Regions from separate parts of the Staphylococcus piscifermentans genome, predicted to be linked through region 1. Evidence: riboswitches for the same ligand, from Rfam matches in the RefSeq annotation. Region 1 holds a riboswitch; each other region holds the start of a gene.
The links. A riboswitch is a leader RNA that binds a small molecule or an ion and turns the genes downstream of it on or off. The one in region 1 is predicted to bind thiamine pyrophosphate.
Positions count from the first base shown of each region.

Region 2: it holds a riboswitch for thiamine pyrophosphate, as region 1 does, so the genes downstream of both, CKV71_RS00960 (3-oxoacyl-ACP reductase) here and tenA (thiaminase II) in region 1, are expected to answer to the same signal.
Region 3: it holds a riboswitch for thiamine pyrophosphate, as region 1 does, so the genes downstream of both, CKV71_RS09075 (ECF transporter S component) here and tenA (thiaminase II) in region 1, are expected to answer to the same signal.
Region 4: it holds a riboswitch for thiamine pyrophosphate, as region 1 does, so the genes downstream of both, CKV71_RS02245 (thiamine phosphate synthase) here and tenA (thiaminase II) in region 1, are expected to answer to the same signal.

Region 1 is NZ_LT906447.1:1,020,463-1,023,653, reverse strand. Features, by position in the region: gene thiM (hydroxyethylthiazole kinase) at 1-254, opposite strand, end outside; gene thiD (bifunctional hydroxymethylpyrimidine kinase/phosphomethylpyrimidine kinase) at 247-1,068, opposite strand; gene tenA (thiaminase II) at 1,065-1,751, opposite strand; TPP riboswitch at 1,818-1,915, opposite strand; gene CKV71_RS04550 (transglycosylase family protein) at 2,028-2,699, opposite strand; gene CKV71_RS04545 (aggregation-promoting factor C-terminal-like domain-containing protein) at 2,921-3,191, opposite strand, start outside.
Region 2 is NZ_LT906447.1:223,706-226,896, reverse strand. Features, by position in the region: gene CKV71_RS00970 (MFS transporter) at 1-1,049, shown strand, start outside; gene CKV71_RS00965 (hypothetical protein) at 1,306-1,503, opposite strand; TPP riboswitch at 1,650-1,752, shown strand; gene CKV71_RS00960 (3-oxoacyl-ACP reductase) at 1,861-2,613, shown strand; gene CKV71_RS00955 (LLM class flavin-dependent oxidoreductase) at 2,829-3,191, shown strand, end outside.
Region 3 is NZ_LT906447.1:1,950,774-1,953,964, forward strand. Features, by position in the region: gene auxA (lipoteichoic acid stability factor AuxA) at 1-777, opposite strand, end outside; TPP riboswitch at 1,027-1,131, shown strand; gene CKV71_RS09075 (ECF transporter S component) at 1,235-1,810, shown strand; gene CKV71_RS09080 (ABC transporter ATP-binding protein) at 1,823-3,191, shown strand, end outside.
Region 4 is NZ_LT906447.1:561,265-564,455, reverse strand. Features, by position in the region: gene CKV71_RS02250 (trypsin-like serine peptidase) at 166-1,011, opposite strand; TPP riboswitch at 1,281-1,391, shown strand; gene CKV71_RS02245 (thiamine phosphate synthase) at 1,461-2,033, shown strand; gene thiO (glycine oxidase ThiO) at 2,036-3,163, shown strand; gene thiS (sulfur carrier protein ThiS) at 3,147-3,191, shown strand, end outside.

The DNA.
Region 1 (3,191 bases):
GGTGTATCTGTTTCATTGGCAATCTTGCCGTTAGTCAACATCGCATGCTCATGATCTTTAGTTAAAGTACCAATATTGATTAAGACACTGCCTGCTACCGGGTAAAAATCCTTTGCCTCTTGAGGCGCTTCACTCATTGCGGGACTCGCACCTAAACTTAATAAACCATTAGCTGAAAAGTTCTTAACGACATCATTGGTATAACAAATTACTAACGGGTGTTCTGATCTGATTTGATTTAATACATTACTCATCATCTAGTCCTACTTTCTTCATATACGCGAAATGGTTCACAGGTCCTCTGCCTTGGCCGATTTCCGGTGTATATTTAATACTTAAAGCAATAAAATCTTTAGCCTTTTTAACTGCTTCATAAATTGTTTTGCCTTTTGCTAATTCAGCTGTAATAACCGCTGAGAAGGTACAACCAGTTCCATGTGTGTGTTTAGTCTCATAACGTTCACTTTCGAAAACTTCTAACCCCTCTTTTGTAAAAAGGTAATCCTTCGCAATGGCTTTATCCTCAATGTGTCCGCCTTTAATAACTACACCTTTACAGCCGATATCGTTAATAAAGATATCTCCAGCTTTTTTAATTGCATCTTCAGTATCTAGTTTGAAACCTACTATTTCTTCAGCTTCTGGTAAATTCGGTGTAGCCACATCAGCTAACGGCAACAAGATTTCTTGCAATGCATGTTTACCTGCATCATCCATTAAAGAATCGCCGCTTTTAGCAAGCATAACTGGATCGATAACATAAGGAATTTCTGGATGCTTTTTTAAATACTCTCGAATCAATTCCATCATTTCTTTTGTTGCAATCATTCCTGTCTTAATTGCTTGAGGTAATTCATCATCAAACACACTATCTAGCTGTTCTTTAATCCATGATACCTCTAAATTATGAATATGTTGAACGCCTTTGGTATTTTGCGCCACAATACTGGTAATTGCGGCCATTCCATATACACCACATGCATGAAATGATTTCAAATCGGCCATTACTCCTGCGCCGCCTGTAGGATCTGTACCTGCAATCGTTAAAGCTATTTTAGGTTTATTCATACTCTTTCTCCTCCAAATTGCCATTTTTCACTTGTATAAGCCATATTGAAAAAGTTCAATTCGTGAACTGTACTTTGTAAATAATTTTCTCTTACTTCGTTTTTCTCTGCTTCTGACATATGAGCAATGAGTTGGTTCATTAAATCATCTAATACTTCTATTAATGGGTCCATTTCGGTATTATAAAACTCAAACCATTTTGCTAAAATGGAATCTTTATTTAGTTCTGGATCTTTCATAGCACGTTTGGCAATCATTGCGTATACGTAAGGACAAGGTGCCATTGCGGCAATCGCGTACGCAGCATTTTCATGCGCATAAACGTTATAGTACATATGCTTAATATAATGATCACCACTTGGAGGCCAAACCTTTTTTTGAACGATTTCGTTGTAATTCTCACCAATATAATCAGCCATAAATTCATGTGCTTCTACTTCGCCATTCACAATAAATTGAATTTGATCAACTAGAAAGCGTACGCTGCTTAAATCTGGCATTTTAGGGATTAATAGTGCGTAGATATTCGCAAACTCTCTTAAATAAGACGCATCAGCACGTAAATATTGACGTAATGCTTCTTTCTCAATATTTCCTTTTAATAATTCTTGAATGAAATGGTCTTGATAAATTTCATCAATAATAGGTTGTGCGTCTCTTTCTAATGATTCAGCAAAATTCATTTCTAAATCCTCCCAATAAAAAACTGCAAACCTTCGCAGGAATGCAGTAAAATATTTAGAATCTTTATTCTTAATATACTACTTTCCTACGTTGGTACGAACCAAATCAGGTTATAAGGGTCTAGTACAACTATCTCAGCCATAAGGCGCCCCTAGCAGTTTTATATAATTTAATGTTTAATACAGTTTAAATGTATCAAACCCCTTAGTGTTATGCAATATTAAAGAATTGAAAAAGAAAAAGCCGAGACAAAAGTCCCGACTGTAGTTTAAATATTAATATGCCCAGTGGCCTGCACCGTTACCATTATCCCATAAAGTTAACGCTGCTTGGTCTTGAATATGTTCTGGAGCACTAGCTGGGTTAACACCTCTCCAACCTGCTGGCGCTACTGCATCCCATGTAGTTTGTAAGAATTGATATTTACCTGCTGCGCCTGAATAAGGGTTAACAGCATGGATATCACCACGTGATTCACGGTATACAATTGATTGTAATGCTGCAGGAATGTTGCTAGATCCGCCTGAATATGATTGAGTTGGTGCACTATAACTTGTTGATTGTGTGTTATAGCTGTAATTTGAATTATTGTTATAAGATTGTGATTGTTGATTTGTTACCGGAGCTGCTTGTTGTTGAACTGGTGCTGCTTGACTAGTAGTTACGTGATTTGGTTGCTGAACAGTTCCAGCTGCTGCATAACTCCATTCCCAGTGTGTACCATTTGATTCAAAATGGAAGTCATAACCTTTGTATTCGAAATTAAATTCATAAGCACCCGCTTGTACTGGATGTTGATTTAATTCTGCAGGATTATTTAATGCAGTTTCCGCTAATTTAGTTTGTTCTGTTGTATTTAACTCAGCTGCATCAGCGTTATGTGATGCTACTCCTGTTGCTAAAAATGCCGCTGCCGCTACTGATGATGTTACTAATAGTTTCTTCATTTAATAAAAATCCTCCTATAAGGTAAAAACTTTATATGATTAATTTGCTATATTTATAATACCATCTAATAGGATAACATAGGTTACAACAATATAAATAGTTTGTTTCATAAGTTACATATGTATTACAAAAAAGCGGATTCTGTCCTTAAAATAAGAACGGAGTCCGCTTTTTGGATGTAAATTATTTAATTAAATTTATTGATTACAGCGTTATCGGCTTACCACCAACCATGAGATGCACGGAAAGCAGTCGCACTTGCAAGAGAACCATAACGAGAGTTTGCATAGTTAATCATGCCTTTAGTTTGAGCTGCTACTGATCCAGTTCCCCAACCTTCTTTAGTTTGACCTAAGCCTCGATATCCTAATTCGTTTACTGCATTAGGGTTACCGCCTGATTCAGGCATTACAATTGTATTCCACATATCTTCAGTTCCACCTGCAGCTAAGAATTGAGCTTTAGTTGATCCGCCAGTTGAAACTGCTGAA
Region 2 (3,191 bases), 800 kb from region 1:
TAATTTCTTCAATTATTAGCCAACCTTTATTTGGCATATGGACAGATAAATATAACAATAAAAAGATTATTATTATTTCACAGATCATCAATATAACAGCTTTAATATTATTTATCCCACTATTTAATACGTATTTCTATTACATTATCGTATTAGGTATTATTCTCAATTTAACAGATGGTGCAATTAGTTTGATTGTAAACGCTAATATTAAAAATATTTCTCAAGATGATATGGAACGATTTGTTTCTTTAAGACAAACTTATAGCAGTGGGATTAGTTTCCTTGCACCAATTATCGGTGGTGTTTTGATTGCATTTATTTCTATTCAATATCTCGCCTTGTTAAACGTACTTACTGAATCAATTTCTATACTATTTATTTTCTTTTTAACCATGGATAGAGTCATGGTAACGAGTGAAAAAAGTTTAACAGAAGATTTTAAAGAAGGATTCTCTTACTTGTTCAAAAATAAAATTCTATTAAAATTCATCAGTATTGCACTCATTATTAATTTTTTAATCAATTCTATAGTTGTAGGTATTCCGGTTATTTCTATACAAACTATGAAACTTTCTTCTCAACAATTCGGAATTGTAGAATCCTCATTCACTGTGGGTATGTTTGCTGTTTCATTGTTATTTTCTGTATTTCCAATTAAAAACAAACTTAAAGCGCCTACACAGGCTGCCATTGGTATTCAGTTTATCGGTGTTTTGACACTTGGACTTGCTTTGTTATTTAATCTTACCTCAACTACAGGATTTATAATTCTATTTGTAATTTATTTCGTAATCGGGGTATCTTTACCATTAGTGAATATCCCCTATTCAATTTATATGCAAAATTATATTGAAGAAAATTATAAAGGTCGGGTATTTTCACTGACGCAATCTATCGTTCAAACTCTAACACCATTATCGTTATTAGTATTTGGCTTACTGCTTAATTATTCTCAGTCTGCTGTATATTTATCTGTCGCGATTCTCATTTTGTTAACTCTAATTTACTTTTCACTTTCTATGAAGCAAAGTGAAATTGATAATTAGGAGTTTTGTACAGAATAAGTGTTCACTTTTATACACCATACTGTTTATTCAACAAACATCGCTTCTATTACAAACTTCAGCTTATTTTGCAGGTGTGGTCGCCATTATAATACTTACTGAAATTCGCCTTTATCATTTCAATCAAAATCAACAAGGCAGGTAACAGAACAGAAATAATATGAATTAAAATGATTTCGTTGTCCCACCTCCGCAAAGTACGAAAAAGCTGAGACAATTTAATATGTCCCAGCTTTCTTTAATGTTTAGCTTCTTCCTCAGCATTTGAATGATTTTCGGCAGAATTAGTGGCTGCTTCACCATTATTCTGTGCTTTTTCTGCTTCCCATTTCGCTTCTTTTTCCTTTTGTTTCGCTTTACGTTTCTTTTCTTCACGTACAGCCATCACAATGAAGCCGACTGCTAAAATTGGGAACGACATGCCTAACCAGAACATTCAAATCCCTCCATTCATTTAAAAATTATCCGCTAGAATTCCCCTTTATCATAACACTTTCATTCACTAAATTTCACGCATTGCATACAGAGCACTCCTCTTCTTGACACCTTCTCCAATTCAAGCTACATTGAAAGTAACAAAAAGATACGCACTAGGGGTGTTTTTTAAAACTGAGATGAGGTTTTCCTCAGACCCTTTGAACCTGATCTAGCTGAAACTAGCGTAGGAAAGTGTGAGATAACCGCAGAACGAGTAGGTTTAATACTGACCTCAGACTGCCCTCTTGCCTACGCAGATTTTAACAATCATGCGTATTTTTTTATGTCTATTATAGAAAAAAGGGAGCGGATTCACATGGCAAGAACAGTACTCGTAACAGGCGGTGCACGCGGATTAGGTGCAGCAATCACTAAGACACTCGCAGAACAAGGATACAACATTATTATCAATTATAATCAAAGCAAAGACGCAGCAGAACAACTCGTTCAAGAAATCGGAAACGAACGCGCTGTCGCAATACAAGCAGATGTCACAAATCGCGAAGCAGTAGACGCTTTGGTAAAAGAAGGCACTGAAAAGTTCGGTCAAATTGATGCAGTCGTGAATAACGCATTAGTCGGATTCAAATTTGACCCAACTGCCCAAAAAGCGTTTCCTGACATGAGCTGGGAAGACTACCAGCAACAAATTGACGGTACCTTAAAAGCAGCATTCAATGTAGTGCAAAGCGTAGCATCCCAATTCATCGAGCACCAAGCAGGAAGCATTGTAAGTATCGGAACTAATTTATACCAAAATCCTGTTGTACCTTACCATGAGTACACAACAGCGAAAGCAGCTTTAATCGGCTTCACACGTAATATCGCTTCAGAATTAGGACAATACGGCATTACTGCTAATGTCGTCTCTGGAGGATTACTTAAAACTACAGACGCTAGTGCGGTGACAACACCAGAAGTCTTCGATTTAATCGCTCAAACTACACCATTGAAAAAAGTGACAACACCTCAAGATGTAGCCAACATGGTAGTTTATTTAGTCTCCGAACAAGCTAAAGGCATTACAGGACAAAATATTACAGTAGACGGCGGATTGACAATGAATTAAACAAGGTGCTTGAGAAGGCGGTTAAGATTTGAGTAATAAGAAGCAAAGAGCACAAAATCGCTTTTTGATTTTTGCGACTTGCGTACTTATTACCGAGAAACCTGCACTTTGAAGCCCGTTTATTAACCCCGTCTATCAACCAAGAGGGCGCACTCTCAAGTTCTGCCCTCTTTCTCATGCTTTCTTTTTAAAAATAAAAACAGAGGTGAATGGAAATGTCTGAGCAGAAAGCGCAACTACATATTGGTGTCCTCATATTCGGTTGTGGTCATCATCAGGCTGCTTGGCTGATGCCTGATTCGAGTGTGGAACGTGTTGGAGATATTAGTTATTATCAAGATTTAGCGCAAATTGCTGAGCGTGGCTTATTTGATGCAGTATTTTTTGCTGATAATCAATCTTTTCCTGCAAAGGATGATACATCGATGCCGGCGTTCTGGTTTGATCCGATTGTGAATTTAACAGCAATTTCACAAGTAACGCAACATGTGGGACTGGTTTCTACTATTTCGAGCACGTTCTCGAATCCTTATACGGCTGCAAGACAATTGTTGAGTCTGGACCATATTTCAGGTGGT
Region 3 (3,191 bases), 930 kb from region 1:
AAATTCTTGTGTACGCTCTTGGAATTCACGCAGTTGTTCTTTAGTCTGACTCATTGTGCCATTTTTATCCGTACGTGAAAATTCCATCTCTTCCCCTAATTCCGCTTTCGTCAGCGGTAAAGATCTGCGCAAGAACAAGAAATTCCAAATCGAAATTTGTGCTAAAATCCACATTACAATAAAGAATGCATTTACACTTAAAATATCAATCATTGCAATTTCATGACTTTCAATACGTCCGTACAAAGCAATTTGCGTGATTAAGTAACTGATACCGTAAGCACAAATAATCCATAAATAATGTTCTTTTCGATGATTATGATTCAATTCATCTTTATATACTATATATCCTGTATGTACCACAAACGGCACCACAAATATAATGGCCGCAAACCCATAAACTTGGGTCATCAAGATAATAGTAATAATAAAGAAGAGAATTCCTATAATAAGGAAGAAAATTGAGATATCATAATCATATTTCGTCGTCATAAATAACAAATAACCAATCCATAACAATGCAATGCCGAACACTATAATAAAGATGGCACTAAAAACAGGAAATTGACCGATAAATCGACTCATAATCCGGATGATTTCTCCGAAGAATGCATTGATGAAATCCCATACGTTGTAGATATGTATATCGGCCTTGCCGCCTTTAGCAAGTTTATGGATAAAGGATACGTTTAATAATATTATGATTCCAATGAAAAGTGAAACAATGCCAATAATCAAACTAAAAATGATCTCAGCGTGCTTCTTTATATACGACATGTTTTTCACCTCATAATTATTATATAGGAACATAAGTGTTGTGTCTTTAGAGAATGTAATAAATCATTCTATGGTAGTACATAGTATATCGAAATTGTTCCTTGCACTCAATCGGATAATACCCTAAATTTCTATGAAAATGCTTACTTAGAAAAATCGAATGAAATTGTGGGCGCCTCAAGGCTTCTGTTACTGAAATCATCTTGACATTTCCTCTTAAAAAGCATACATTTAGTATAAATCAATAAAGAAAAGCACTAGGGGTGTTTCGTAACTGAGATGAAGCAGTTTTGCTTCAAACCCTTTGAACCTGATCTAGCTGAGACTAGCGTAGGAAAGTGCAGGAGATCTGCCGGCAATTTGGTTAAGGGTTATGCCGGTTTGTTCCGATGCCTATTTCACGCAGCTTGCTAGACAAGTTTGTGTGTTTTTTTATATTTAGGAGGAATTATTGATCATGTCAAAAGGACTTAAACTTTCAGATATCTTGGTAACTGTATTAATTGCAGTTATTTTCGCTATCATCTACAACATCTGGAACTTCGTATACAAAGCGATGCAAGTGACTGGATTACATCTAGAGGAGCTCTCTTATGGTATGTGGTTTGCGGCAGCAGTCGTAGCTTACCTCATCATCCCTAAACCGGGTATTGCCTTACTTGCTGAGTTTGCAGCAGGTGCCGGTGAAACTATCGTCATGGGACGCTTTGATATTGCAACAATCGTTTATGGTTTATTACAAGGTTTAGCTTGTGAGATTATCTTTGCTATCTTCCGTTATAAATCACGCTCTGTGATGGTCGCAATGCTTGCTGGTTTAGCTGCAGCATTAGTTACTTTCCCTATCGACTTCTACTATGGTTATTTAGGCGAAGTAGCTGGCTGGAACTTATTCTTATATGTATTCTTCCGTTGTGTCAGCGGTATTGTGCTTGCAGGTCTCTTCCCTTATTACTTAGTGAAAGCGCTCGATAAGACGGGTGTGACGAAATTATTCAGACCTGCTTCTCAAAAAGATTACGATAATTTGTAAGGAGAATTTACCTTGTTACGTGCAAAAAATTTACGACTCAAATATCCAAATGCGCCTGAAAAAACCTTTGATGGATTAGATATCGAAATTCCAGATAAGCAAAAGGTCCTATTATTAGGACCTTCAGGCTGCGGTAAAAGTACATTGCTGAATGTCTTAAGTGGCATCGTTCCGAATTTAATAGAATTACCGATGAAATATGATGAGTTAGAAGTCGATTTAAATAGCGGTGTCATCTTTCAAGATCCAGATACACAATTTTGCATGCCCAAGGTCTATGAAGAACTTGCTTTTGTATTAGAAAACAAGCAAGTACCGCGCAAAGACATGGATGACTTAATTCAGAAGGCTTTAGCTTCAGTGGATTTAGATGTGGGACCTAAGCAGACTGTACAGAAATTAAGCGGCGGCATGAAACAAAAGTTAGCCATTGCAGAAACAGTGCTGCAAGAAGCGGATACCCTCTTCTTAGATGAACCGACAGCTATGTTGGACGTAGATGCGACTGAAGACTTGTGGAATCACATTAAAGATATGTGGCAAGACCAGACCGTGCTGATTGTAGAGCACAAAGTTGAACACATCTGGGAACATATCGATCGCGTTATTTTAATGAATTACGGCGGAGAAATTATTGCAGATGATTCTCCTGATGTGATTTTGCATCAACATGAAGCACTACTGACTGAATACGGCGTGTGGCATCCGCATGCTTGGGATTATGCTCCTGAAAGCACTTTGTCATCAGAGACTCACATCAAACCTGATTTCCAATTCAGCAATGGTGAGATTGTACGCGGAAAAAAATCACTGATTCAGGTTCCAGAATTAGCTGTAGGCCCAGGCGAGTGGATTACGATTACTGGAAAAAATGGTGCTGGCAAAACAACGTTGTTGGAATCTATGATGCAGTTAATTAAATATCGCGGTAAAATGACTTATCAAGGTCAGCAACTGCATAAGATTAAAGAAGCTGCTCAACATATGTATTTGGTTTATCAAAATCCAGAATTACAATTTATTACTAATTCTGTTTACGAAGAAATCTTTATCAACTTTAGTGGCGAAAATGCAAAAGAAGAAACAGAGAAGTTGATAGACTTGTTGAATTTGGAAGCGGTGCGTGACCACCATCCCTTTGAATTGTCGATGGGACAAAAACGCCGTTTAAGTGTTGCAACAGCTTTAAGTTCTCGAGCTGATATTATTCTATTGGATGAACCTACATTCGGTTTAGACAGTCATAATACTTTCAACTTATTATCACTTTTCCAAAAACGTGTGGCACAAGGTCAGACGATTGTCATGGTAACGCACGATCCCCATATTATTGAGCGTTACCCTACAAGACGTATTGAGCTAAGAGATCATTTACTATGCG
Region 4 (3,191 bases), 460 kb from region 1:
TCTTCCTATCGTCGAAACGATAAAAGTGCATATAGTTTCTAATGTTCTTAACAACATTATGGCACACCAAACCCCTTACTACTGCTATAGTAAGGGGTTCTTTTCGGTATTATTGGTGGTTATCGTCAAGAGTGGAACAGAAATAATAAGTCACTCATAATAATATTATTTAATATGTGTACGAACAAAATTACCTGTTGCACCATTCATCGCTTCGCCGCCAGCCATTTCAGCTTTAGCGTAATTAGTAGTTGAATTAGCCCATAAATTATAACCGTATGTTCTCAAACCGAATATTTGATAACTGCCGTTGACCATAGGTGAACCTGATGCGCCTGCACGGAATTTATCTTTCGTTTGTAATTCAGTACCATTGGAAGATCTTTGAATGAAGCGGAAACTACTCCAATGTGTTTTCGTATTGTCACCGTTCTGCCAAGGATAGCCTACTGAATATAATTTCGTATTATATTTCAAACCATTAATTTGCGCATTCGAAGCTAATTTTAAAGGTGTCGCGTATTTCGACATCTTTTCTTTTGTATACACTAGCGCTACGTCTGCATTTGGTACTTTCACAACTTTCGTAGCATGGAACGTATATGGTTTTCTAGCTCCGTCTCTCGCCATATCAAATGTGATGTATTTAGGGTTTGCGGCAACCCCTTTCGCAGTATCAATGACATGTGCGTTTGTCACCAATGTATAGTTTCCGATTACTGTCCCCGTTCCCATACTGTCTTTGCCGCGACCTTTCCAGCCGTCTTTATTACTAACGCGCCCCACTGCTTTATACTTTGTATTCATAGTATTCGAAATATGATGGATGTCCAAATTACTATTAGAAATTTTCTTTGCTTTCGGATAAGCAGTCGACTCATTATAGTTGCTCATACCATTATAGTAATAACTTCCTGCTGCATGCGCTTCCTCTCCGCCTGCTCCTGAAAAAGAAAGACCGACCACAGCACATACTGTGATGATACCTGCTTTCAAACCTTTAACTTTCATCTTAAAATTGCCCCTTATTATTAATTTCGAAATGAGTGGTGTCGTATTTAAAGTTATTTTCAGTTTACTTTTAAAAAAAGAGAAAAGCAATATCTGATTTACTTCATCTCTCTCCATCCCCTATTGCTTTTTCTGCCATCTTGCTTTATGATGATTTTGTAAAGTAATGGTGAGGCGGAACGAATCCGTCACTCTCGTGCATTAACACCTCGCTACACGTTTTGTTAGTGCTGATAATATGTATTACTTATTGAAATGAATAATAACAATAAGTCCACTGGAAGTGCCTGTTCTTACAGGCTGAGATCCTCATGGCAATGAGGAAATTCTTGGAACCTGATCCAGTTTATACTGGCGTAGGAAAGTGGCGTATTGCACTTTTTGATGCGCTGTTTTTCTATGGAGAAACAGTGCTTTTTTATTTGGATAATTTTAAGAAGGAGTACATTATGTATATTGCAATTACGCCCTATCGTACTTTGACCCAAGCTGATTTAAGGCATTTCATCGCTATTGCGCCGGCGATTGACCATTTGATATTTCGCACGCCGATGCAACAAGAAGATTTGAAAAGGTTTCTGGAGCGCTTGCTTCAAGCTGGTTTTCCTAAATCTAAAATCACGGTGCATTCTGATATGGAATTATTACAGAAACTTGATTTAAGGGCGATTCATTTTCGTGAGCATGATGAACGTGCGTTTCAGTTTAAAGCAACCCATTCTCAAATCATGGTCAGTATGTCGACACATAGTGCTGCAAGTGCACAAGCTGCCGAGGCACATCACTTGGACTATGTACTTTTCGGGCACCTCTTTTCCACCAAATCCAAACCTGGAAAAGCGCCTAGAACTCAAGCAGAAATCACAGCAGTGTTGCGGGTCGGTATCCCGGTGGTAGCGTTGGGTGGTATTAATGCGGAAACGGTAGGCCGTGTCCCGTCTGGATTCGCGGGTATCGCAGCGATTTCGTATTTTATGGAGAATGATTTGGAGACGTTGTGTTCAGCAAAGGAGGCTGAGTAAGGATGTTTGATTTAGCGATTGTTGGAGCGGGTGTAATCGGTATGTCGATTGCCCGTCATTTGAAGGATAGCGGTATGCGTATTGCGTTGATTGACCGCGATATTGAGGGGCAGCATGCGTCTTATAAGGCGGGCGGTATGTTAGGAGCTCAGAATGAATTTAAGGAAGATAGTCCGTTATTTCGCTTGGCTCTGAAGTCTCGTGCAAAGTTTGGTGAGTTGAGTAAAGCTTTGCAGGAGGAAACAGGTATCGATATTCAATATCAGCAGAATGGATTAATCAAGATTGCGACGGAGGAAGAGGACGTGGCTTCGTTGCAACAGCAATATGAATTTCTGCATGCGCATGATAAGGATGTAGAGGATTTAAGCGAGCACGATTTAGGTGAGTTGACGCATTATTTGGTGAAAGGTGCGCAGGCTATGATGTTTGTCCCGCATGATCATCAAATTAATGCGAACCATTATACAAAGGCTTTGCATGCGGCGTTGCAAGCTGAGGATGCAGTGGAACGTTTCGACCATACGAATGTGGAAGAGATTAAGCGTCAAGGCAACCATTACAGTATCGCAGTAGAAGCTGAGGGCAAATCTTCTGTGCTGCAAGCTGAAAAAGTAGTAGTGGCAGCAGGTGCTTGGGCCGGCTTCTTAACGGATAAACCGGAAATCAAAGAGACCGTAAGCGGTGTGAAAGGTGAAGTCGTCTTGGTGAAAAATGAAGAATTGGATTTGAAACACACTTTATTTATGACCAATGGCTGTTATATTGTACCGAAACCGCCCCATCGTTTCTTAATTGGTGCGACCAGCTATTTCAATGATTATTCGGTCGGTGTGAGTACTGAAGGCAAAAATTGGCTGCTGCATGAGGCGATTGAGCGCGTGCCTGAATTGGCGTCGAGCCGTGAGTTGAAACATTGGTCCGGCGTGCGACCTTGGACTCCTGGTGAACAGCCGATTATGGATGAAACGGACCCTAATTTATGGGTAATTACCGGACATTATCGTAATGGAATATTGTTGTCACCGATTATCGGAGAGTTGATGGCAGAATGGTTGAAATTCGGCGAGCGTCCAGAAGAATTGGCACCATTCGCAATGAGGAGGGAAAGTTATGAAGTGCATCATTAATGGCGATTCGTTTACGTTCGAGAGTGAA